Regions from separate parts of the Metabacillus indicus genome, predicted to be linked through region 1. Evidence: a T-box and tRNA genes for the amino acid it is inferred to sense, from the RefSeq annotation. Region 1 holds a T-box; the other regions hold tRNA genes.

Region 1 (7,317 bases):
CACTGGCTGATTATGCATTCGAGTACGGCAAAAACCACACCTGCATTCTCCTTGGCTACGGAATGCTCTTCAACCATTCCTATACACCGAATGCCACGTATGACATCAGCTTTGAAAAACACGTTTTTATTTTCAGCGCCTACAAAGACATCAAAGCCGGAGAAGAAATTCTCATTAACTACAACGGCGATGAAGAAGATCAGGAGCTCCTCTGGTTTGACCGGGAAGACGAAAATAACTAAAAAAACTGACTCTCAGGAGTCAGTTTTTTTACATGAATTCATAAAACACAATCCGGTTTCCAAATGGATCCCCAACCCTGACTTCACGGGTATTCCATGGCGTCTCTTCAATCCCCGGCCTGGCGTATTTATACTGTTTAGCTGTCAGGCTGGCATGAAGTGCCTCTATATCTGAGACTTCAATTCTCACAGCTGACCCCGGACAGCAGTCCCCATAGTTTTCCGAAAGTTGAAGAAGACAAGCCCCGAAGGATATTTGCATGTAAAGAGGCAGTTCTTCTTCAAAACGGGGCTCCCAGTCCACTTTAAACCCCAGAAATGAGAGATAAAACTCTCTGGCCTTTTCCTCATCAAATATGCGGAAAATAGGAGTTGGACTTTTCATTTCAAATGCTGGATTCAATAGCTTCCTCCCCTTTTTCAATTGACTATTTTCACCCGCTAAAGCTATTCATAAGTGAAACTGGTTTGGCGGTTCTTCACTGGTTGATAAGTGCCATAAACAACAGAGATTCCTGGTTTGGTGGTTTCTTTTTGCCTGATAAGTGCTATCAACAACAGAGATTCCTGGTTTGGTGGTTCCGTTCTGCCTGATAAGTACCATCAACAACAGAGATTCCTGATTTGGTGGTTTCTTTCTGCCTGATAAGTGCCATCAACAGCAGAGATTCCTCGTTTGCTGGTTCCTTTCTGCCTGATAAGTACCATCAACAGCAGAGATTCCTGGTTTGATTATTCGAAGCTAGTTATGTCCCAGCCCTTTTTATTAACTATATTTCTATTTTTTCACTTTTTTTAAGGACTAGCATGAGAAGTACAATTAATGTTAAGCATCCAATAAAGTACTGCAGAGGCGAAAGTGGATTTGAGCCAACCATGACTGGATAGAAATAACCAGGGAAATTTTCAACTAATTTTGAAAAAAATACGTTGTTAGTGCTCTCCATCACATTGGACATAATATTGTGAAAAAATAGCAGGGACGCTGTCAAAATCCCATAAACTGCACCACTTACGACACCATAAAGTAATAAAAAATATCCGAACAAGAAAAAAGTCAGCACTAGAAGGAACACGTTAGCAGAGAATCCGAGAAGAAAGGAAATCTTCAACTCTCCAGACACCCCAAGTTGTTGTGCAACTAAAAGTAAGGCAATTCCTACTGTCACATATATGAAACTGACCCATAGCGCAATTACGACATTTGCCAGTACATAGTTTTTTCTGTTTAGTTTTGAGTTGTTAATCAATGAGACTGTCTTTGATGAATAGTCTCTGTTAACAAAATAAAGGGGGTGTAATACAGCAGCGAGCATTCCCAACATACAATAAAAGTTTGAGACATGCTTAATGCTAAACGATGCAGCAGTTCCTGTTAGGATGAGATAACTTATGAGTATTGCTGGCCCTAATGCTCCCAATACTCCAACAATCAAATGTCCCCTCTTTACTAACTCACTTAAATTGCAGTTAACATAATTTTTAATATCCAATTCCACGTTCTTCACCCCCAAGTTTTTTCATGTAGACATTGCGAAGCGTTTTCTTTTCACTAGTAAAATTAACTAATTTTAACCCTAATTTATTTAAGAAATGGAAAATATCAGCGTTTTCTGAAGTTGTTTCAATTTCAATTGTTTTTTCACATGAATAAATGATACTACCAAACTTTTGATGTTCAATAAAAGTGGCTAATTCATTAGGATGATCGAAAACTAGTTTTAATATATACTGGGTCTTGTCATTGAATTGCTCTTCTTCAAGAATGTTCCCTTTTTCTAAAAATAAGACACGATTACAGACGCCCTCAATATCTTCTAACTTATGGCTGGATATCAAAACACCCACATTCCACTCCTCAGCCATTTTTTTCAATTGATGTAATACTTGGATGGATGTTTCAATATCCATACCATTTGTCGGCTCATCCAGTACCACGTACTTGGGGTTATTCAATAGACTTATAACAATCCCCAACTTTTGCTTCATTCCAAGCGAATATTCCTTTACTTTTTTATTCAATACATCAAATAAATGTAAACTCTTCAAAAGCTCCTCGTATTCACTAAGCTTGAATTTGTTCCCGTAAATTCTCGAAAAATAAGATAAATGTGCTAGCCCAGTCTTATTACTAAACAGCTTAGGTTCCTCAATCAAGTATCCTACGTGATTATTGTCTTTAACTGATCCATCAAATTTTTGAATTGTTTGAGCAATTATCTTCATTAGCGTACTTTTTCCAGCGCCATTATTACCAACTAAACCAACGATTTCCCCTTGTTTGAAATAAAAAGACAACTCATTTAAAGCGACAGTGTCCTTGTATTTCTTGGAAATTGATTGAATATGCACTTAACCATCCCCCTGTTTTTTTCATTAATTTGATATATCTTTCCAGTATCGAACGGCAAGATATACTGCTGAAGCCATGAAAGCGATTGAATATTTAAACAAAAAGAAAATCTGCCACATATAATCTTTCGGAAAAAACATATCGCACAAAATAATTCCACCCAACATGATAAAAGAACTTTTTAAATAAATTAGGTTTGTTCTTTCGTCCTCTTTACCTATTTTGTTTCGAAGGATAAATATAAGCCCTATGCCCACAAACAAAAGCAGAAAACCGCTAACAATCAGTATGTTCCAATTACCATCTGATTGTTCCACCCATGCTTTTAAGGGCAAAAAAAGTGTATTTGTTACATAATCAAACATCATTTCCATGATCCCCTTTCTCATAAGTAAAAATTTCGTTTACATCAACATCAAAAAAATCGGCAATCCGGAAAGCGAGCAGCATGGTGGGAACATAATTTCCTTTTTCCATTACAAAGATGGTTTGTTTGGAAACTCCGACTTTCTCTGCTAATTCTTGCTGGGACATTCTTGCAAGTACACGGTACTCGTAAACCTTGTTGGAAATGGAATCTCCAAAATCTTTCTTCATTCTCAACACCTCTTGAGTCAAATTATAAACTTCGTTTTTATAAAAGTAAAGTAAACTTATACAAAATAATAAAATGTTTTTATTTTTTATTTTATTACTTTGATTAAATAAAGGTCACAAAAAAAAGAACCTAACGAAGCATTTTGATTTCGTCAGGTTCAACTTAAGCGATTAATATTTTTTTTCAGTGTATACATCCTATGCCAGTTGCGTTTATTACCCCTTTAGACGTCTGGACTCTCTTTGCTACATTTCCTCAGGGGCCTGTATTCCCAGCAGACGAAGCCCCTCTTTAAGGATAACGGCAGCACAGCAGACAAGTGTCAGCCTTGCTTGTTTTAACTCGTTATCTTCCAGAATTCTGACTGAAGCATAATATTTGTTAAATGATCTGGCCAGTTCAATAACGAATTTTGCAAGCAAGGAAGGATCGTATTCCTCCATTGCTCTCTTAATCACTTCCGGAAATGACAGGAATGAAGTAATAATCGGCCAAGCTTCAAGATCTGATATAATGGCCGCATTGTCCGTTTCTGCAAAGCCCCCCTTCTTTAGAAGAGAAATTGCACGCGCATGAGTATATTGAACATAAGGGGCGGTTTCCCCCTCAAATTTCAGCATATCTTCAAAAGAAAATTCAATATCATTTCGACGATAATGTTTCAGGTCCTGAAATATAACTGCCCCGGTCCCTACCTGACGGGCAACTTCTTCCTTATCAGCAAGATCAGGGTTTTTCTTGTTTATTTGATCCAAAGCCAGTTTGATGGCGTCGTTCAGCACTTCTTCGAGCAAGATAACTTTTCCTTTTCGAGTAGACATCTTCTTTCCATCTTTTAAGATCATTCCGAAAGGTACATGCTCCATTCCCTGCTGCCACTGAAATCCCATCTTTTGCAGCACAGCGAACAGCTGTTTAAAGTGCAGGCTTTGCTCGTTGCCTACTACGTATAAGGATTTTACAAAGTGATAGGTTTCATGACGGTAAATGGCAGCCGCCAGGTCCCGGGTTGCATAAAGTGTCGTTCCATCCTTCTTCTTAATCAGACATGGCGGAAGATCTTCGAGCGGAACGACCATGGCGCCTTCAGACTCTTCTGAAAGGTTCATGTCTGCAAGCATTTGAACGACATTATCCATCTTGTCATTGTAAAAGGCTTCCCCTTGAAAAGAATCAAATGGGATTCCCATCAACTCGTAGATGCCTGAGAACTCCTTTAAGGATTCTTCACGAAACCATTCCCATAATAGAATGGCCTCTGGATCGGCATCCTCCAATTTTTTGAACCATGCACGAGCTTCATTTTCTAACTCAGGATTCGTTTCTGCTTCTTCATGAAACGTGACATAAAGTTTCAGCAGCTCTTTGATAGGCTGTTCTTTTACTTTCAGTTCATCTCCCCACATTTTGTAAGCGGTTATCAATTTGCCGAATTGCGTTCCCCAGTCGCCTAAATGATTAATTCTTACGGGTAAGTAACCGCATTTTTCCGTGATCAGTGCCAGGGAATGACCGATAACGGTTGAACGCAGATGCCCCATTGAAAAAGGTTTGGCGATATTAGGAGAAGAAAAGTCAATTGTCATGACCCCGCCGTTTCCATGCTCCATATCTCCGTAATGGTTCTTTTCAGACACTATTTTTTTCAGCACAAGGGATGATACCAATTGCTTATTAAGGAACACATTTACATATCCGTTCACTGCTTCTGCCTTTTCAAAAAGTGACAAATTCATATTACCGGCAAGTTCACGTGCAATGTGCTGGGGTGATTTTCTTAAAGTTTTTGCAAGATCATAACAGGGGAATGCCAGATCCCCCATATGCTCATATTTTGGCTTTTCAATCATTTGGACCATTTTGTTTTTTTCAAACTGTCCATTCAGCGCCTCAAATAAAATGTCTACAAAATCATTTTTGAAGTTCATACATTCCCTCCTCAAAATAAAAAAAGCTTCCGTCTCTTAAATAGAGACGGAAGCTTTCAATTTCCGCGGTACCACTCTGCTTGTTTTTCCATACAGAAAAACCACTTTACATGAATAACGGGGTCTTAACCCGGCTTTCCCTACTAATTTCAGGCAAGCATCTCAAAAGTCCGGTTCATTACTTGCTTCATGACAGGCTCACACCATCCCTGACTCGCTTACTTTCCGCAAATAATTACTCTCTTTATCAACGATTTTATTTTATATTAATGTATATTATATCCATTCTATTATAAAAAACAATCTTTATTGAAAAAAATTCAAGCTAAGCTGCATCTCTGGATGCTGAGCCAGACCAAAAATGATCAAGCTTCACTTCCTCACTTATTCCCCAGCTGCTCCGCCAAACCGATTAGAAGCCCTTCAGTTCCGCGGATGTAGCAGAGCCGGTAAGATTCCTCGTACTGAACTACTTCCCCTACGAGCTGAGCACCCAGTTTAGTCAGTCTGGATACCATTTCGTCAATGTCTTCTACAGCAAACATGAGACGCAGATAACCAAGGGCATTCACAGGAGAATTCCGGTGATCTGATACAACTGCTGGGTTGAGAAATTGCGAAAGTTCAAGCCGGCTATGGCCATCCGGGGTGACCATTACTGCAATCTCAACACACTGATCACCCAGTCCTGTGACGCGGCCAGCCCATTCACCTTCTACAGTTGCTCTGCCTTCAAGTTTCAGGCCAATCTCTTCAAAAAAAGAGATGACGTCATCGAGGGATTCTACAACGATGCTGACATTGTCCATTCTTAGTAAATTGTTATTTTCCATAGTTTTATCTCCTTATGTAACACAGTTGCTAATAAAGTAAATAACTTCGACTTTCCAGCAAACTATTCCTTCTCTTTGCTTCATCAAATGGTTCGATTCTCTTTAAGCTCAGATAACGGGATAAATAGGTAAGAAGATTTTCATAAAAAACAGCAGGTGCACTTAATAAAGTGCACCTGGTGAATGATTTACGAAATACAGTATCTATTGGAAACGGAAGCAACAGTTCATTGTTCACTGCTTCATTGTATTTCCCTACTCCACATTACTATGCTTTAAAAAAGCCTGCTCATTTGAAACCTTCTTCAGATCAGCGTATTTCAGGCATATTGCATCAAAAAGAAGGTGGACACATTGATCGAATAATGAACCCAGGGGCTGGACCGTCGGCTGTTCGCCTTCTTTGCGGTACTTAGTGGCTGCGGGTACATGGAGAGACATGAATGCTGTTTCTGCAAGCGGACCTTCTGAATCAGCTGTAACTGCCAGAACGAAGCAGCCTAGTTCCTTTGCTTTTTCAGCCGTCCACAGAACACTTTTCGTTTTTCCTGAACCGGATACGGCAACAAGAATATCATCACCCGACATGCCTGGTGTGATCGTTTCTCCTACAGCATAAACCTCCGCTCCCAGATGCATCAGGCGCATGGCAAACGATTTTGCCATTAGTCCCGAGCGACCTTCTCCTGTGACAAAAATCCTCCTATCATTGTTTAATTCCTCAGCGATGGCGATCAACTCACCATTGTCTATTTTGCCTAATACGGTTTCAATCTCTTTTAAAATCGTGTCCGTTCCGCTCATTGCATTGCCTCCTTTTCAAGAATCAGGGCTCGCAGTTTTTCTGCTGCAAGACCGGGATTTTCTGCTTTTGTAATAGCCGATCCTATGATGAGAATGTCAGGAAGCTCTTTCATCCCGCTGATGGATTCAGGCGTCAGTCCGCCTGCTGCAGCTGTCTTAAGTCTTCCGCCAGTAAAGGTAAGGCTTGCTCCCGTCAGCTCTTGTTCATCCTTGCTCACATGCTCGCAGAAAACCGCATGTTTAAACACAGCAAGTTTTTCCCGCTGTTCTGCCGTGGTGCTCAACAGGTCAATCATTACCTGTTTCCCTCTTTTTTCAGCTTCTTTCACGCATGCTTCCACTGTTTGAATGGGACTTGCCCCCATCACGGTCATTATGTCAGCTCCCGCATCAAAGCACAGACCGCACTCGTATACCGCGTTGTCCATGGTTTTCATGTCCGCCATTACATGCTTGTCCGGAAAAGCTTCCTTCAATTTCTGGACGCTGCTCATGCCAAATTCTTTAATTAGGGACGTTCCAGTCTCCAAAATATCAACATGCGGTGCAGCTTTAGATG
Region 2 (7,317 bases), 1.3 Mb from region 1:
AACGCTGCCGCCTGAGCATGTTTAAGGCCCCTCTTATGTATATGTCAGAGCTAGTGACTGTAACCATGTTACCCAATTTTTCTTTTTTTCAAACGATTGAGAAGAAGAGGGTACTATTTTCTTGAAATATGCAGTCCTTCCTGCGCCAGGGCGTAGTGAATGCCGTGTTTCAGCGTAGAGAGGCAGGGAATGTTCTGCATCTGATACCGTGAGCTGACAATTTTCATGCTTAGCTCAGGAGAAATGCCAACTAAAATGCACGATGTTCCAAGAAGCGCGGAAGCCTGAACAAGCTTTTGAAGCAAGTCAATTGTAAACTCGTCCACTTGAGAGATAGCAGTCAGATCCAGAATGAGAAACGTCGCTTTATACTCTGGCAGGTTTGAGAGAGTTTTTGTTAAAAGTTCCTCAGCCCTCGCTTCGTCGTATCTTCCAATCATCGCAAGGACGATGATGTTGTCCAGAACCGGGATAATTGGTGAAGAAATCTCTTTCACAAGATCAACAAGATCGGCGGTCCGCTTAGCAACACTTTGTTCCAGCGCAAGCACGTCAGCCCTTTCCTGCTCCTGAATCAGGGAGCGGATATTCCGCTGCGGAGTGATTCCGGAAGGTGAAAATTCAAATTCTGAATACGGATCTCCGCTTGTCTGGCTTTTCAGCACTCTGTACCAGACCGTTTTCCCAAACAGGCCGCTTAATACACCGGCCCAGTGACCGGCCAGAAACGAGCCTTCCACCGTTTTGCCCTGAGCTTTGTTCACCTTATACTCCCAGCCGTTTTCAATTCTGACTACAGCTCTGCATTCGTCATAAGACAGGACATCAATCGTGGTCCTGCCCCAACCGGCTGTAACATATGTATTCGGCAGGCTCTTCAAAATATCCTCTGTTTTTCCGATTGAACGCTTGTAAAAGTCGCTGACAATTTCACCTGTGCGATAGCCGGCTGTTTCAAGAACCAGTCTTGCGGCATTTTCTCCAGAGATCTCTTCAATTGAATCAAGGAATGTTTTGAAGGCCGTGTTGATCCAGAATAAAACGACTTCATCTCCTTCGAAGTGATAGGCTGCCTGCTTTAAATCCCAATCGAAAGAGGAACCGTTAACATTTATTGAATAGCGGTCAGTCATAGTGTTTAATCTCCTTTATTCAGCTGCTTCTGTCTATAAGCCCTTTACCCTTTATACCGCTGTGATGAAGCCTGTTTTTCTAATCATACAACAGAAGATGCACACTGTATATTTTGAGAGTACATGAAATAGGCGGCTTTCGTGATACGAAGAAAAATAACGCTTGAAACAGGCAGCGGTTTTGTCGTATAATAGCGCTACTGGCTAATACGTGCGCTCGTAGCTCAGTTGGATAGAGCGGTGGTTTCCGGTACCACGTCTGTCGGAGGTTCGAATCCTCTCGAGCGCGTCAAATTGCAGGAGAGCTGTTCCTTATGGGAGCAGCTCTTTTTTTATTGGAATTTTAACACCGGACATTCAAAACTAGCACAAACTTGTCTGCCTCGCGGTCACAAACTAGATTTTTCCCCAAAACAGGCGCATGCCTCAGGTTAACAGCCTTTCCCAAAGCTCTCACTCTATCATCTACTATATAAAGGAGTGATAAAAGTGAGTGTTTCTGATAAATATCAGATTGAGCAGCGCTATATACGAATTGGAAACTCGAGACCGGGAACAGGTCTGTCCGGGCCGCTCTTTATTGTTGCACACGAGACCGCCAATAATTCTGCAGATGCAGATGATCATTTTGCCTATTTTAATAATTCACAGCCGAGTGCGTCGGCCCACACATTTATAGATGACGGGAAAATTCTCGAGATTATTCCCCTGAATGAAAAAGCCTATCATAATTTGTATACAAATCCTGAGGACAACCGTCTGTTCGGGGCTGATGCAAATGATGCGGCAATTGGAGTAGAGCTCTGCCGCACGGGGGTTTTCCGAGAGGCATACGACAGGTATGTCTGGTACCATGCGTACCTTTGCCGCAGATTTAATCTCGATCCTTCGACTAAAATTATCGCACACAGTACTCTTGATCCGCGCAGGCGCACGGATCCTGAAAGCTGGCTTGTACCGAACGGAGTAACGTTCGCGCAGTTTTTAAGGGACGTCCGTGCCTATTATAATGCGTGGGACAGCAGCACGTCTCCGCCAATCAGAGTCCAGCCGCCCGAGCGCGAGACGGGCAGTGAAGTGGACACGACGATATTAAGAAGAGGGGATTCTGGAGCAGATGTCACGTTTTTGCAGAGAAAACTGATTTCCCTTGGATATCCGCTTCCGAGGTTCGGGGCAGACGGAACGTTTGGAGCTGAAACGGAGGCGGCGGTAAGGCAATTTCAGCAGGAGCAGCGCATAAGGGTTGACGGGATAGTCGGTCCGGAAACGTTTGGAAGGCTGAACAGAGCGAAACCGAGGCGTCCGAAACCGTTCCCGGGAACTCTTTACAGACTGAAGTCTCCGTACATGAGAGGCTCAAATATTGGGGAAATTCAAAAGAAACTGGGTGTTCCTGCCGATTCGATCTATGGCCCTGTCACAGCCCAGGCAGTAAGGAATTTTCAGAGAAGAGAAGGAATTAAGGTTGACGGGATCGTCGGTCCTGTAACATGGGCAAGGCTGTTCCGCTGAAAAAACAAAAAAAGCCCCGCCGAGTTTTTCGGCGGGGCATGTTTTTATGGAATGTGAATAATATGTAAGCAGTCCAGTAAGCCGCACTGGACAAAAAGTGTATGTTGCCGCGCTTGGCGACTCAACATAACCAATGATAAATCATCATCCCTGTTTTGTGAACAGGTAATTATTTCAAGGTGGCTTTTACCTTGTTATATGCTTCATCAAGGTTTTGAATCCGTTTCAGCACAACCGAATTTTTCGTCAGCTGATCTTGTACAAGTGTTGAAACAACCGACCGGTAATAGCGATTCATTGCATCAAGCTCAGGAATCTGATTCTCATTGTGTCTGAGATGTTCTTTGAAATTCTGTACGAAATAGGGAACTGAAAATAATTCGCTCAAATTGATCTCTCCTTTGAAGTTTCTTCCATTCAATGATGGACCGTTTTCGTGTAAAATGAACAGCAGGGGGAACGATCTATGGATATGAAAGCAGGTTTATTTCAAGAGCAGTCCTTAAAACTGAATATGACACAGGAACTAAAGCAAGCGATTACTCTCCTTCAGTACTCTTCTATGGAACTCGCGTCCTACATAGAGGACCTTACCCTTGAAAATCCCCTCATTGATGTGAAAGACAAGCCTGATTCAGGCGTATTGTATCATACCTCAGCCCTCAAAACGGCAAATGCCTCAAAAAAAGGAGACTTGCTAGAAAATGCAGCGAGCAGGACGGCGACTCTGCAGCAGCATCTGGAATCTCAGCTGCTTGGCATGAAGATGCAGCCACAGGAGAAAAAGGCGCTGCACATTCTGATTCATGCCCTGGATCCAAACGGGTATATAGAAGAAGATCTGCAGGTGCTGGCAGAAAGATTCAGCATCAGCGAAGATGAACTGCAGATTCAGCTTGAAAATCTTCAAAAGCTTGATCCTGCAGGTGTGGGAGCCAGGAATCTGCAGGAGTGCATCTACCTTCAGCTGCTGCGGCTGCCTGACCGCAATCAGACAGCAGAACTGATTATCCGCGATTATTTTTATCTTTTTGCAGAAAAGTCATGGAAAGAGCTTGCGAAAAAAACGAAACTGGAACTGAAAGAGATACAAAGTGTGCAGGACTTTATCCAAAAGCTGCATCCCCGTCCAGGTCTTGCTTTTCATCATGCCCATGACAGCTACATTGTGCCGGAGCTGATCGTAAAGAAAATCGGCGGTGAGTGGCAAGTGATGTATAATGAAGAGAGTTCACCTAAAATCGGGGTGAATTCTTCGTATGAAGCTGCCTTTTCAGCCACTGATGATGCGGATGTGAAGCAGTATCTTTCGTCTAAACTCAACCAGTGCAAATGGCTGATGAAAACACTGAATCAGCGGAAAACGACGATGCTGAAAGTGATGCATGAAATTCTAAGAAGACAGACGGACTTTTTTGAAAAAGGCGGGCACTTTTTGAAACCGCTGACACTAAAAGCCGTAGCTGATGTGATTGACGTGCATGAGTCCACGGTAAGCCGTACGGTCAGGGAGAAATATGTACAGACACCGCATGGTCTGTATGAACTGAAGTTTTTCTTCTCAAATGGCCTTGAGCAGACTTCTCAGGACATTACGTCATCGGCTGTAAAATCACTCATCCAAAAGATGATCGAGAGCGAAAATAAACTGTCTCCGCTATCTGACCAGCGAATTGCAGACACCCTCTCACAAGAACACGGAATCGAAGTTTCAAGACGGACTGTAGCCAAGTACAGAGATCAGCTTGGCATTGTATCTTCATCTGCAAGAAAACGATATTAGGATGTGTTGGAATGATTTTAAACGTGTACTCAAGAGAAGGCTGCCCTCTTTGTGAGGAGGCCATCGAGGATTTAAACGGACTGAAAACGGATTTAGACCTGGACATACAGGTCATCGATATTCACTCAGACGATGGTCTGCTCGAAAAGTATCAGCTGATGATACCGGTGGCAGAATTAGACGGAAAAATCATCGGATACGGCCGTATCAGAAAAGAATTGATAAGAAAGCGGTTACTTGAAAAAAAGCAAGAAACAATAGTTGAATAAGCGAATTCACCCTGCTAGAATATGAATTGAAGCAGGGATGATTTTTTTTGCGGACAGTGGGACACAATACGTCATATAGGGACAAATGAAGTCCCGCGATTCTTAGTAAATAAGAAATTTCGTTAAAAAGGTCAGCCGGAATTAGATGCGCAGATTCGTGCATCAAGGCACATTTCTTATTTGAAAGGAATTTATACGATGAGATCACTGATTGAAGTCCAAAAAAAATTATTGCCTGATCTGCTTCTCGTTATGCAAAAACGATATCAGATCCTTCAGTACATAAGACTGATGCAGCCGATCGGCAGAAGAAGCCTTTCATCGAGCCTCGGCATAAGCGAGAGGATTCTCAGGGGAGAAGTTCAGTTTCTGAAAGATCAGAACCTGATTGAGATTTTCCCGGCCGGAATGACGCTGACAAAAGAAGGATCGCACCTGCTTACCGTTTTGGAAGAAGCGATGAAAGATGTTTTAGGTTTAACGTTTTTGGAAAATACATTAAAGGAACGTTTAAACCTGAAAAAGGTTATTGTCGTCTCTGGAGACAGCGATCAATTCTCATGGGTGAAAAAAGAAATGGGAAGAGCTTGCGTCTCATGTATAAAGGAACGTTTGACCGGGAAAAATATCGTCGCTGTCACTGGAGGAACCACGATTGCAGCCGTTGCAGAAATGATGACGCCTGACAGCAAAAACCGCGAGCAGCTATATGTGCCGGCGCGGGGAGGCCTTGGTGAGAATGTAGAGAACCAGGCAAACACAATCTGTGCAAAAATGGCCGAACGGGCAATGGGCAACTACCGTCTGCTCCACGTTCCGGACCAGCTCAGCAAGGAAGCATATCTTTCGATTACAGAAGAGCCTTCCATCAAAGAACTGCTTGCTCTCATTAAATCTTCAAGTATGGTCGTTCATGGAATAGGAGACGCTAAGACAATGGCGGAACGCCGGAAAACACTGCCTGAAGATTACATAAAGATTGAGCAGGGCGAAGCGGTCGCAGAAGCATTTGGATACTACTTCAACCAGGAGGGGGAAGTTGTCCACAAAGTGCAGACTGTCGGCATGCAGCTGAGTGACCTCGAGAAGATTCAAAACGTCATCGCAGTAGCGGGCGGCGCTTCAAAAGCCGGAGCCATCCAGGCTTATCTGAAGCAGGCACAGGGTTCCATCCTGATTACGGATGAAGGTGCCGCAAAAGAGTTAATAAGGGATATTCATCCCTAATTATATAGTTACACAAAAAAATCTCTCACTTATTTAAAGGAGGAAATTTCAACATGGCAGTAAAAATTGGTATTAACGGTTTTGGACGTATCGGACGTAACGTATTCCGTGCAGCACTTAAAAATCCTAACGTGGACGTTGTAGCAGTTAACGACCTTACAGACGCTAACATGCTTGCTCACCTTTTAAAATATGACTCAATTCATGGCAGACTAGATGCTGACGTGAAAGTAGACGGAAACAACCTTGTTGTTGACGGCAAAACAATCCAAGTATCAGCAGAGCGCGACCCTGCTAAACTTTCTTGGGGCGAGCGCGGAGTAGAAGTTGTTGTTGAATCAACTGGTTTCTTCACTAAGCGTGCAGACGCTGCTAAGCACTTGGAAGCTGGCGCTAAAAAAGTAATCATCTCTGCTCCTGCAACAGATGAAGACATCACAATTGTTATGGGTGTTAACCATGACAAATATGACGCTGCAAGCCACGATGTTATCTCAAATGCATCTTGTACTACGAACTGCCTAGCGCCATTCGCTAAAGTTCTTAACGACAAATTCGGCATCAAGCGCGGTATGATGACAACTGTTCACTCATACACAAACGATCAGCAAATTCTTGATCTTCCGCACAAAGACTACCGTCGTGCGCGTGCTGCAGCTGAAAACATCATCCCAACTTCAACTGGTGCAGCTAAAGCAGTATCTCTAGTATTGCCTGAGCTAAAAGGCAAATTGAACGGCGGAGCTATGCGTGTTCCAACTCCAAACGTTTCTCTAGTTGACCTTGTTGCTGAACTTAACACAAACGTAACAGCTGAAGAAGTAAATGCTGCATTCAAAGAAGCTGCAGAAGGCGACCTTAAAGGAATCCTTAACTACAGCGAAGAGCCTCTTGTATCAGGCGACTACAATGGTGACCCTGCTTCTTCAACAATCGATGCTCTTTCTACAATGGTTATGGAAGACAGCATGGTTAAAGTTATCTCTTGGTATGACAACGAGTCAGGCTACTCTAACCGCGTAGTTGACCTTGTAGACTACATCGCTTCTAAAGGACTTTAATTCTTAAGTCGCACGAAGTTTGGTTTTAACCTAAAACTAACGATATAATGAGTGCAAAGGGGAAGGGGAATACAGCCCCCTCCCTTTTGTTTTGTATTTCCAATAAAAGGAGGAATTCCTGAAGATGAACAAAAAGTCAGTAAGAGACATCGATGTAAATGGCAAAGTGGTTTTCTGCCGTGTAGACTTCAACGTGCCGATGAAAGACGGCAAAGTAACAGATGACACACGCATTAACGCAGCTTTACCAACCATTCAGCACTTAACAGAGCAAGGTGCAAAAGTTCTTTTAGCAAGCCATCTGGGCCGTCCAAAAGGCCAGGTTGTTG
Region 3 (7,317 bases), 650 kb from region 1:
AGAGTTTCAATCAAAGCCACTACTCACGAAAAGAGAGAGAGAAGTTTTCGAATTATTAGTACAGGATAAAACGACGAAAGAAATAGCGGGCGAGCTCTTCATTAGTGAAAAAACAGTTCGGAACCATATTTCCAATGCGATGCAAAAGCTTGGAGTAAAAGGAAGATCACAGGCAGTTGTTGAGCTTCTTCGTATGGGTGAACTTGAGCTCTAATACGTACCGGCTGACCTTATTCTAGGCTGGCCGGTTATTATTTCTGCCGGGATTTTTTCCTGAAATGACTGTCAGCTAAAATATCAAACTTGCATTTTTGTGTGAAAACATAGAAAATGGATATGATACGCACAATACTAGTGTACATTCTGCTCCGTGCGGTCAGATTGAATGAGTGAGGGTTGCTGATGACAGTTCATAATGATGTATTAAGTGATAAAATGGTGGCTGACCTGGAAAAATCCTTGAGGCATATTTCTGTGATGGTGAAGCAGAGAGGCCGGGAGATCCTGAGTCAATTCCCGATTACACCGCCCCAGTTTGTGGCGCTGCAATGGCTTTCTGAACACGGCGACATGACAGTCGGTGAATTATCCAACAAATTGTACCTAGCATGCAGCACTACGACTGATCTGGTTGACCGGATGGAGAAAAACAAACTTGTCGTGCGCGTGAAAGATCCAAATGACCGCAGAGTGGTAAGAGTGCACCTTCTGGCAGAAGGGCAGCGCATTATTGAAGAAGTCATTCATAAGCGGCAAGAATACTTAAAAAACGTAATCAGAAATTATGATATGCAGGAAATAATTCAGCTTGAAAGCTCATTGACGAAACTGCACCTAGAAATGAGAGAAGAATGAGGCGATTTTTTGAACAGAGCAATCGGCGTCATTGATTCCGGTGTCGGCGGCCTGACCGTTGCACGGGAAATTATGAGGCAGCTACCAAATGAAGACATCATCTATTTAGGTGATACAGCAAGATGTCCCTATGGTCCAAGACCGATTGAAGAGGTTCGGGCTTTTACATGGCAGATGACGAATTACCTCGTCTCTAACCATCATATTAAAATGCTTGTGATTGCGTGCAATACGGCAACAGCCATTGCCCTTCAGGAAATTCAGGATGAGCTTGATATTCCTGTTGTCGGCGTTGTGTTCCCGGGTGCCCGCACAGCCATTAAAGTGACAAGAAACAACCGCATCGGCGTCATTGGAACGGTCAACACGGTCTCAAGCGGCGCGTACGAAAAGGCTCTGAAGACCATCAAGAAGTCAGTGACGGTTGAAAGCCTTGCCTGTCCGGCATTTGTTCCGCTTGTTGAAAGCGGGGACTTTGATAATGACTATGCGGTTTCAATTGTAGAGGATTCCCTTTTTCCGCTGAAGGACCATCCGATCGATACACTGATTCTCGGCTGCACGCATTATCCGGTTCTTAAAGACCTGATCGAGAACTATATGGGACCAAAAGTAAAGATTATCAGTTCAGGAGACGAAACTGCCCGTGAGGTAAGTACGATCCTGTCATATAAGAAAGCATTGAATGAATCGCAGGAGGAAAATCATCACCTCTTCCTGACAACCGGATCGAAGGATCTCTTCCAGCGCATCGCTTCGCAGCTGTTTGAAGAGCCGGTGAAAAATGTTCAGTCTATTGCGCTTTAATTAAGGCAGAGGCTGTGACATAAATATGTTAGCCATCTAAAACCGAACTAGGGTATAACTAGTTCGGTTTTTTTTATGGTGTTGGACCATACAACTGGAATTAGAAATAGATACTTAATTTTGCTGATACAGACGGAGTGCTGCCACTTTTATAAGAGGTAAGTCCACATTTGTGGCATCATTCGCCAGAGTGGTACCACTTTTATCGGAAGTGGATCCACATTAGTGGTGTCATTCGCCAGAGTGGTGCCACTTTATTCGGAAGTTGATCTACATTAGTGGCGTCATTCGCCAGAGTGGTGCCACTTTAATCGGAAGTTGATCCACATTTGTGGCGTCATTCTCCAGAGTGGTGCCACTTTAATCGGAAGTTGATCCACATTTGTGGCGCCATTCACCTGAGTGCTGCCACTTTTATGAGGGCTGAATCCATATTTGTGGCGTTGTCTCAAGAAATGACATCAAAAAATGTTTTTTATTAATCTTCCGACTCTAACCTTACTAACATGTTTTTACCCAGCCTCTTTGTTTTACATTCATTTCATCAAGAACTTGTTTTACAGCAGTCAATTTCTTTCCTCTCACGCTCTATTAAAAATTTCTTCCTGATTTCGGTCTAATTCAATTAACAGCTCGTATACATAGTAGTACAAACTGCCTTAGGAGGGAAATGTATGTCTCAAAAGAGAAACGTGAAGATTGCTGCTACTGTAATGACTTCGGCGCTGTTATTGTCCGGCTGCGGATTGTTCGGCGGGGAGAAGGCCAAGGAAATCGATCCTCCACAAGACGTATCGTATGTGGATGAAGGAGATAAAGCTGCTGAAGAAACAGTAAAAGAGGAGAAAACAACAGCAGAAGGGAAAAAAGGGGAAGAGGCGGCACAAACATACTCCAGGCAGTTATATTTAATTGACAGCAATGGACTTGTCGTCGCCCAGACATTTGATCTGCCAAAACAGGAAGGTGTAGCAAAGCAGGTTCTTGACTACCTTGTTGAAGGCGGGCCTGTGACAAATATGCTGCCTGACGGATTCAGAGCGGTTATTCCGCAGGATACTCAGGTCAGCGTCAATGTGAAAGACGGCGTTGCCGTTGTTGATTTTTCAAAAGAATTTAAAAATTATCAAAAAGAAGATGAGCTGAAGATTCTTCAGTCAATCACATGGACGCTTACTCAGTTTGATTCAGTCAAAACGGTCAAAATCATGATTAACGGCCATGAGCAAAACGAAATGCCTGTCGGGGGCACGCCGATCAGCAGCGAGCTGAGCAGAGCTGACGGCATCAACCTGGATACTGCAGGTGTCATGGATATTACAGATACAAAACCGCTTACGGTTTATTATACAGCGCAGCACGATGACAAGACGTATTATGTGCCTGTTACAACACGTGTGAGCAATGATGAAGAAGATCCGATTGCCGCTGTTGTTAAAAAACTGACAGAAGGGCCGTCCGCAAATACTGCGCTCCTCAGTGATTTTTCACAAGATGTAAAACTGCTTGAAGAGCCTAAGCTTGAAGACGGAACTGTTACGCTTAATTTTAACGAATCCATTTACGGAAGTGCGGATGAAGAGAAAAAGATGGTATCCTCCCACGTCGTAAATTCACTTGTTCTGTCTCTGACTGAGCAGGCGGGAATTGAAAACGTTGTGCTGACAGTGGACGGCAAGGCAGACCTTGTAAACGAGGACGGCAAAAAGATGACAGAACCTGTTGCGCGTCCAGTGAATGTCAACACAGGTAGTTTTTAATCGGTGATTTTTGATATACTATAAAGTGAAACGAAGAGGTAGTCTTTAGCACTGCCTCTTCTTTATTGCCTCCGGACCTTATGTCTTTTTTGAATAAAGCCGGGACAAGCCCTATACATATAACGAAAAAGCAAATCAATCAGGATCAGGAATGATCGGAGGAATCATAATGAGACATGACGGACGAAAGCAAGATGAAATCAGACGAGTAGAAATAGTTACAGATTATGTGAAACACCCGGAAGGATCTGTTCTGATCTGTGTGGGAGATACAAAGGTCATCTGCAATGCCAGCATTGAAGACCGTGTGCCGCCGTTTATGCGCGGAGAAGGAAAAGGCTGGATTACAGCAGAATACTCGATGCTGCCCCGGGCAACTGAACAAAGAACGATCAGAGAATCGTCAAAAGGGAAAATTACCGGCAGAACAATGGAAATTCAGCGCCTGATTGGACGAGCTCTCCGTGCAGTGGTAGACCTGGACAAGCTTGGCGAGCGTACGATCTGGATCGACTGTGATGTGATTCAGGCGGACGGCGGTACAAGAACAGCATCCATTACAGGTGCATTTGTGGCCATGACGATTGCTCTTGGAAAACTTCTGTCAGAAAAGAAAATCAGTTCGCTGCCAATCACAGATTTCCTTGCCGCAACGTCTGTCGGCATGGATTCAAAGCTTGGCGAGATTCTCGATTTAAACTATATTGAAGATTCATCGGCAGAAGTGGACATGAATGTCATCATGACAGGCTCAGGACGATTTGTAGAGCTGCAGGGAACAGGAGAAGAAGCAACATTCTCACGCGAAGAGCTGAATGAACTTTTAAATCTTGCAGAAAAAGGAATTCAGTCTTTGGTTACGATCCAAATGGAAGCGCTGGGTGATTTGGCTCTTAAAATTATGGATCAAAAAAACGGAAAGGGATGAACCTGATGAAGGAAGTCATTATTGCTACAAAGAATGCAGGAAAGCTTCTTGATTTTCAGACGATTCTATCTGCATACGATTTGACTTGCATCTCGCTGCTTGATATTGACGATGCACCTGATGTAGATGAAACCGGTTCGACATTTGAAGAGAATGCCATTTTAAAAGCGGAGGCAATATCGAAGCTTTACGGAAAAATGGCGATTGCTGACGACTCAGGATTGTCGATTGATTACCTGAACGGAGAGCCGGGTATTTTTTCAGCAAGATATGCAGGTCCGGAGAAAGATGACGCAGCCAATATCCAAAAGGTGCTGGCAGAGCTGAAGCACGCAGAAAAGGAAGAGCGCACCGCGAGATTCCGCTGCGCACTTGCACTTGCTGAGCCCGGACGCGAAACGGTAACGGTTGAAGGATCTGTCGAAGGGTATATAACAGAAGAGCCGGCTGGAGAAAACGGGTTCGGATATGACCCGATTTTTCTCGTCAAGGATAAAGCAAAAACAATGGCCGAGCTGTCGAAAGAAGAGAAAAACAAAATCAGTCACAGGGCAGCGGCTCTAAAGAAGCTGTCTGAGCTGCTCCAAGCCTGATTACAGGGAGTTTTGAGTCATGAAGGTTCTAATTATCAGCGACAGTCACGGGCTGACAGACGAGCTTCAGGAGATCAGAAACAGGCATGAATCCGAAACAGAAGCAATGTTTCACTGCGGCGATTCAGAACTGCCTGCTGATCACCCTTCTATGCAGGGCTTTGTTTCAGTCCGGGGAAACTGCGATTATGAACAGAAATATGCGGAGGAACTGATTGAAGAAGCAGGCGGGTTTCGTTTTTTCATTGCGCATGGCCATATGCATAATGTGAAGTCCACACTGATGAACTTGAAATATGCCGCAGAGGACCACGGTGCAAAGATTGTCTGTTTCGGGCATTCCCATGTTGCAGGCGCAGAATCTGCCGGCGGCATCCTCTTCATTAATCCTGGCAGCATCAGGCTGCCGAGGATGCGCACCGAAAAAACATATGTTATATTAGAAATACAAAACGGGTCGGCAGCTGTAACATTTTATCAGCAGGACGGAACGCCTGTAAAAGGCATGGCGCAGAGGTTTGAGCTGTCTTAAAAAGGAAAGGGGGAATTTCTTCCCTCTTTCAAAACTTTTTAGAAAAAGTTATTGACTTTATAGCTGATCGCACATATAATAAAAAATGTCGCTGATACATAATCGCGATTGTCACAAAAAACATGTCCCAGTAGCTCAGTGGATAGAGCAACGGCCTTCTAAGCCGTTGGTCGGGAGTTCGAATCTCTCCTGGGACGCCATACTTTATACATACAAACTTCTTTCTGAAAATGAAAGAAGTTTTTTTGTTTGATTTTGTTGTTTTCTGTATTTCGCTGACTTATGCGTAAAACAACAGTGGACTGAAGCGGAAGGCACTTGACTCCATGTCCAGCTGCAGCGCCCAACTCCTCTGTCAGAACAAAATCCCCCAAAAAGTCAAACCCGGACTTTTTGGGGGATTTTGTTCTGACTGCCGGAGCAAAACGGGCGCTTCCGCTTTTCTGGGGGATAAAGAGGGCACTGAAGATCCCGCAAGCGCAGCGAGGAAGCTCCCGGCCCTCCCCGCGGAAAGCAAGTTCCTGGAGCGAAAGGGAACGGGTAAATGTGCCATCTCCCATTTGTTCAAAAAATGTTCATAATTTTCCCTCAGCACCTTACGCGTTTTCATCAAGAATCTCTTTCCGGATCCACCCTCGAAAAGTTCCTTTTCCCCAGTTGAAATCACCCAAAACCCTGTCAGACAATCTCACAGAAAAAAACTTCAAAAAAAATTTTTTAAAAACACAATTCCTATAATGACAGGCATGTAAGCGTATACAAATTAACAAACAAATCTAAATTATCTAACAATTCGAAAAAAGACGGTTGACACCGCTTTTTAATGGGCGTAAGATAGGCTCAAATATAAGTTACATGAACATGTGAGGTTCATTAAAAGAAAAATATAACAGGCCGTTTAGCTGCGGCAGCAAGATCACTTTATATCTTTTAAAAGAGTCCATAACTAACGTTATAAGGATTTTTTTTACACACTGGAATTCAGCTGATTAACGCGTTTAGACTTTAAAAGAAAGGTGTGCTCTTTATGGGTGACCAATGGATTTTTTTGAACAAGGAATTTGTAAGAAAAGAAGATGCGAAGATTTCGGTGTATGATCACGGATTCTTGTATGGAGACGGGATTTTCGAAGGAATCAGAGTCTACAGCGGCAACATCTTCCGTTTAAAAGAGCACATGAAAAGACTGTATGAATCAGCGAGATCCATTTTGCTCACTATGCCGTACACCCAGGAAGAGCTTACAGACCTGACGGTGAAAACGGTTGAAAAAAACGGACTGGATGATGCTTATATCAGACTGGTAGTCTCAAGAGGAGTAGGAGATCTTGGGCTTGATCCATATAAATGCAAAGAGGCAAATGTCGTCATTATAGTAGAGCCGCTCTCAATCTTTCCTAAACATCTTTATGAAACAGGAATTGATATTGTGACAGTCCCTACAAGACGGAACCGTCCAGACGTTCTCAGTCCGAAAGTAAAATCACTCAACTATTTAAATAACGTTCTTGTAAAAATTGAAGCTCATCTGGCAAATGTAAGCGAAGCGCTCATGCTGAATGATCAGGGCTATGTCGCAGAAGGATCTGCAGACAACGTCTTTATCTATAAAAATAACAAACTCCTGACTCCGCCGGGATATCTTGGCGCCCTTGAAGGAGTGACGCGAAACGTCATCATCGAAATCGCGGCAGAACTTGGCTATGATGTGCGGGAAGAACCATTTACCCGCCACGATGTGTATACAGCTGATGAGGTTTTCCTGACAGGAACAGCAGCAGAAGTCATTGCCGTTGTAAAGGTAGACGGCAGGGAAATCGGTGACGGCAAGCCGGGCGAGCA

Evidence for each region. A T-box is a leader RNA that pairs with one kind of tRNA and senses whether it is charged. The one in region 1 lies ahead of argS (arginine--tRNA ligase), so its partner is inferred to be a tRNA-Arg.
Region 2: it has a tRNA-Arg gene. The T-box ahead of argS (arginine--tRNA ligase) is inferred to sense a tRNA for this amino acid. The anticodon was not compared.
Region 3: it has a tRNA-Arg gene. The T-box ahead of argS (arginine--tRNA ligase) is inferred to sense a tRNA for this amino acid. The anticodon was not compared.

What each region holds. Positions count from the first base shown of each region.
Region 1 is NZ_CP176757.1:2,347,175-2,354,491, forward strand. Features, by position in the region: gene ACK1LH_RS11750 (SET domain-containing protein) at 1-242, shown strand, start outside; gene ACK1LH_RS11755 (glyoxalase superfamily protein) at 271-627, opposite strand; gene ACK1LH_RS11760 (hypothetical protein) at 1,013-1,741, opposite strand; gene ACK1LH_RS11765 (ABC transporter ATP-binding protein) at 1,725-2,594, opposite strand; gene ACK1LH_RS11770 (DUF2178 domain-containing protein) at 2,619-2,963, opposite strand; gene ACK1LH_RS11775 (helix-turn-helix transcriptional regulator) at 2,953-3,192, opposite strand; gene argS (arginine--tRNA ligase) at 3,439-5,121, opposite strand; T-box leader at 5,161-5,381, opposite strand; gene ACK1LH_RS11785 (VOC family protein) at 5,502-5,954, opposite strand; gene hxlB (6-phospho-3-hexuloisomerase) at 6,210-6,758, opposite strand; gene hxlA (3-hexulose-6-phosphate synthase) at 6,755-7,317, opposite strand, start outside.
Region 2 is NZ_CP176757.1:3,666,452-3,673,768, reverse strand. Features, by position in the region: gene ACK1LH_RS18780 (STAS domain-containing protein) at 114-1,133, opposite strand; tRNA gene ACK1LH_RS18775 (tRNA-Arg) at 1,347-1,422, shown strand; partial or broken gene ACK1LH_RS18770 (N-acetylmuramoyl-L-alanine amidase family protein) at 1,623-2,141, shown strand; gene ACK1LH_RS18765 (peptidoglycan-binding protein) at 2,211-2,648, shown strand; gene yvfG (protein YvfG) at 2,818-3,036, opposite strand; gene rpoN (RNA polymerase factor sigma-54) at 3,115-4,431, shown strand; gene ACK1LH_RS18750 (glutaredoxin family protein) at 4,443-4,700, shown strand; gene ACK1LH_RS18745 (sugar-binding transcriptional regulator) at 4,899-5,927, shown strand; gene gap (type I glyceraldehyde-3-phosphate dehydrogenase) at 5,981-6,988, shown strand; gene ACK1LH_RS18735 (phosphoglycerate kinase) at 7,113-7,317, shown strand, end outside.
Region 3 is NZ_CP176757.1:2,997,385-3,004,701, reverse strand. Features, by position in the region: gene gerE (spore germination transcription factor GerE) at 1-214, shown strand, start outside; gene ACK1LH_RS15450 (MarR family winged helix-turn-helix transcriptional regulator) at 403-855, shown strand; gene racE (glutamate racemase) at 865-1,662, shown strand; gene ACK1LH_RS15440 (GerMN domain-containing protein) at 2,337-3,422, shown strand; gene rph (ribonuclease PH) at 3,592-4,350, shown strand; gene ACK1LH_RS15430 (XTP/dITP diphosphatase) at 4,356-4,943, shown strand; gene ACK1LH_RS15425 (metallophosphoesterase family protein) at 4,963-5,475, shown strand; tRNA gene ACK1LH_RS15420 (tRNA-Arg) at 5,600-5,675, shown strand; gene ilvE (branched-chain-amino-acid transaminase) at 6,503-7,317, shown strand, end outside.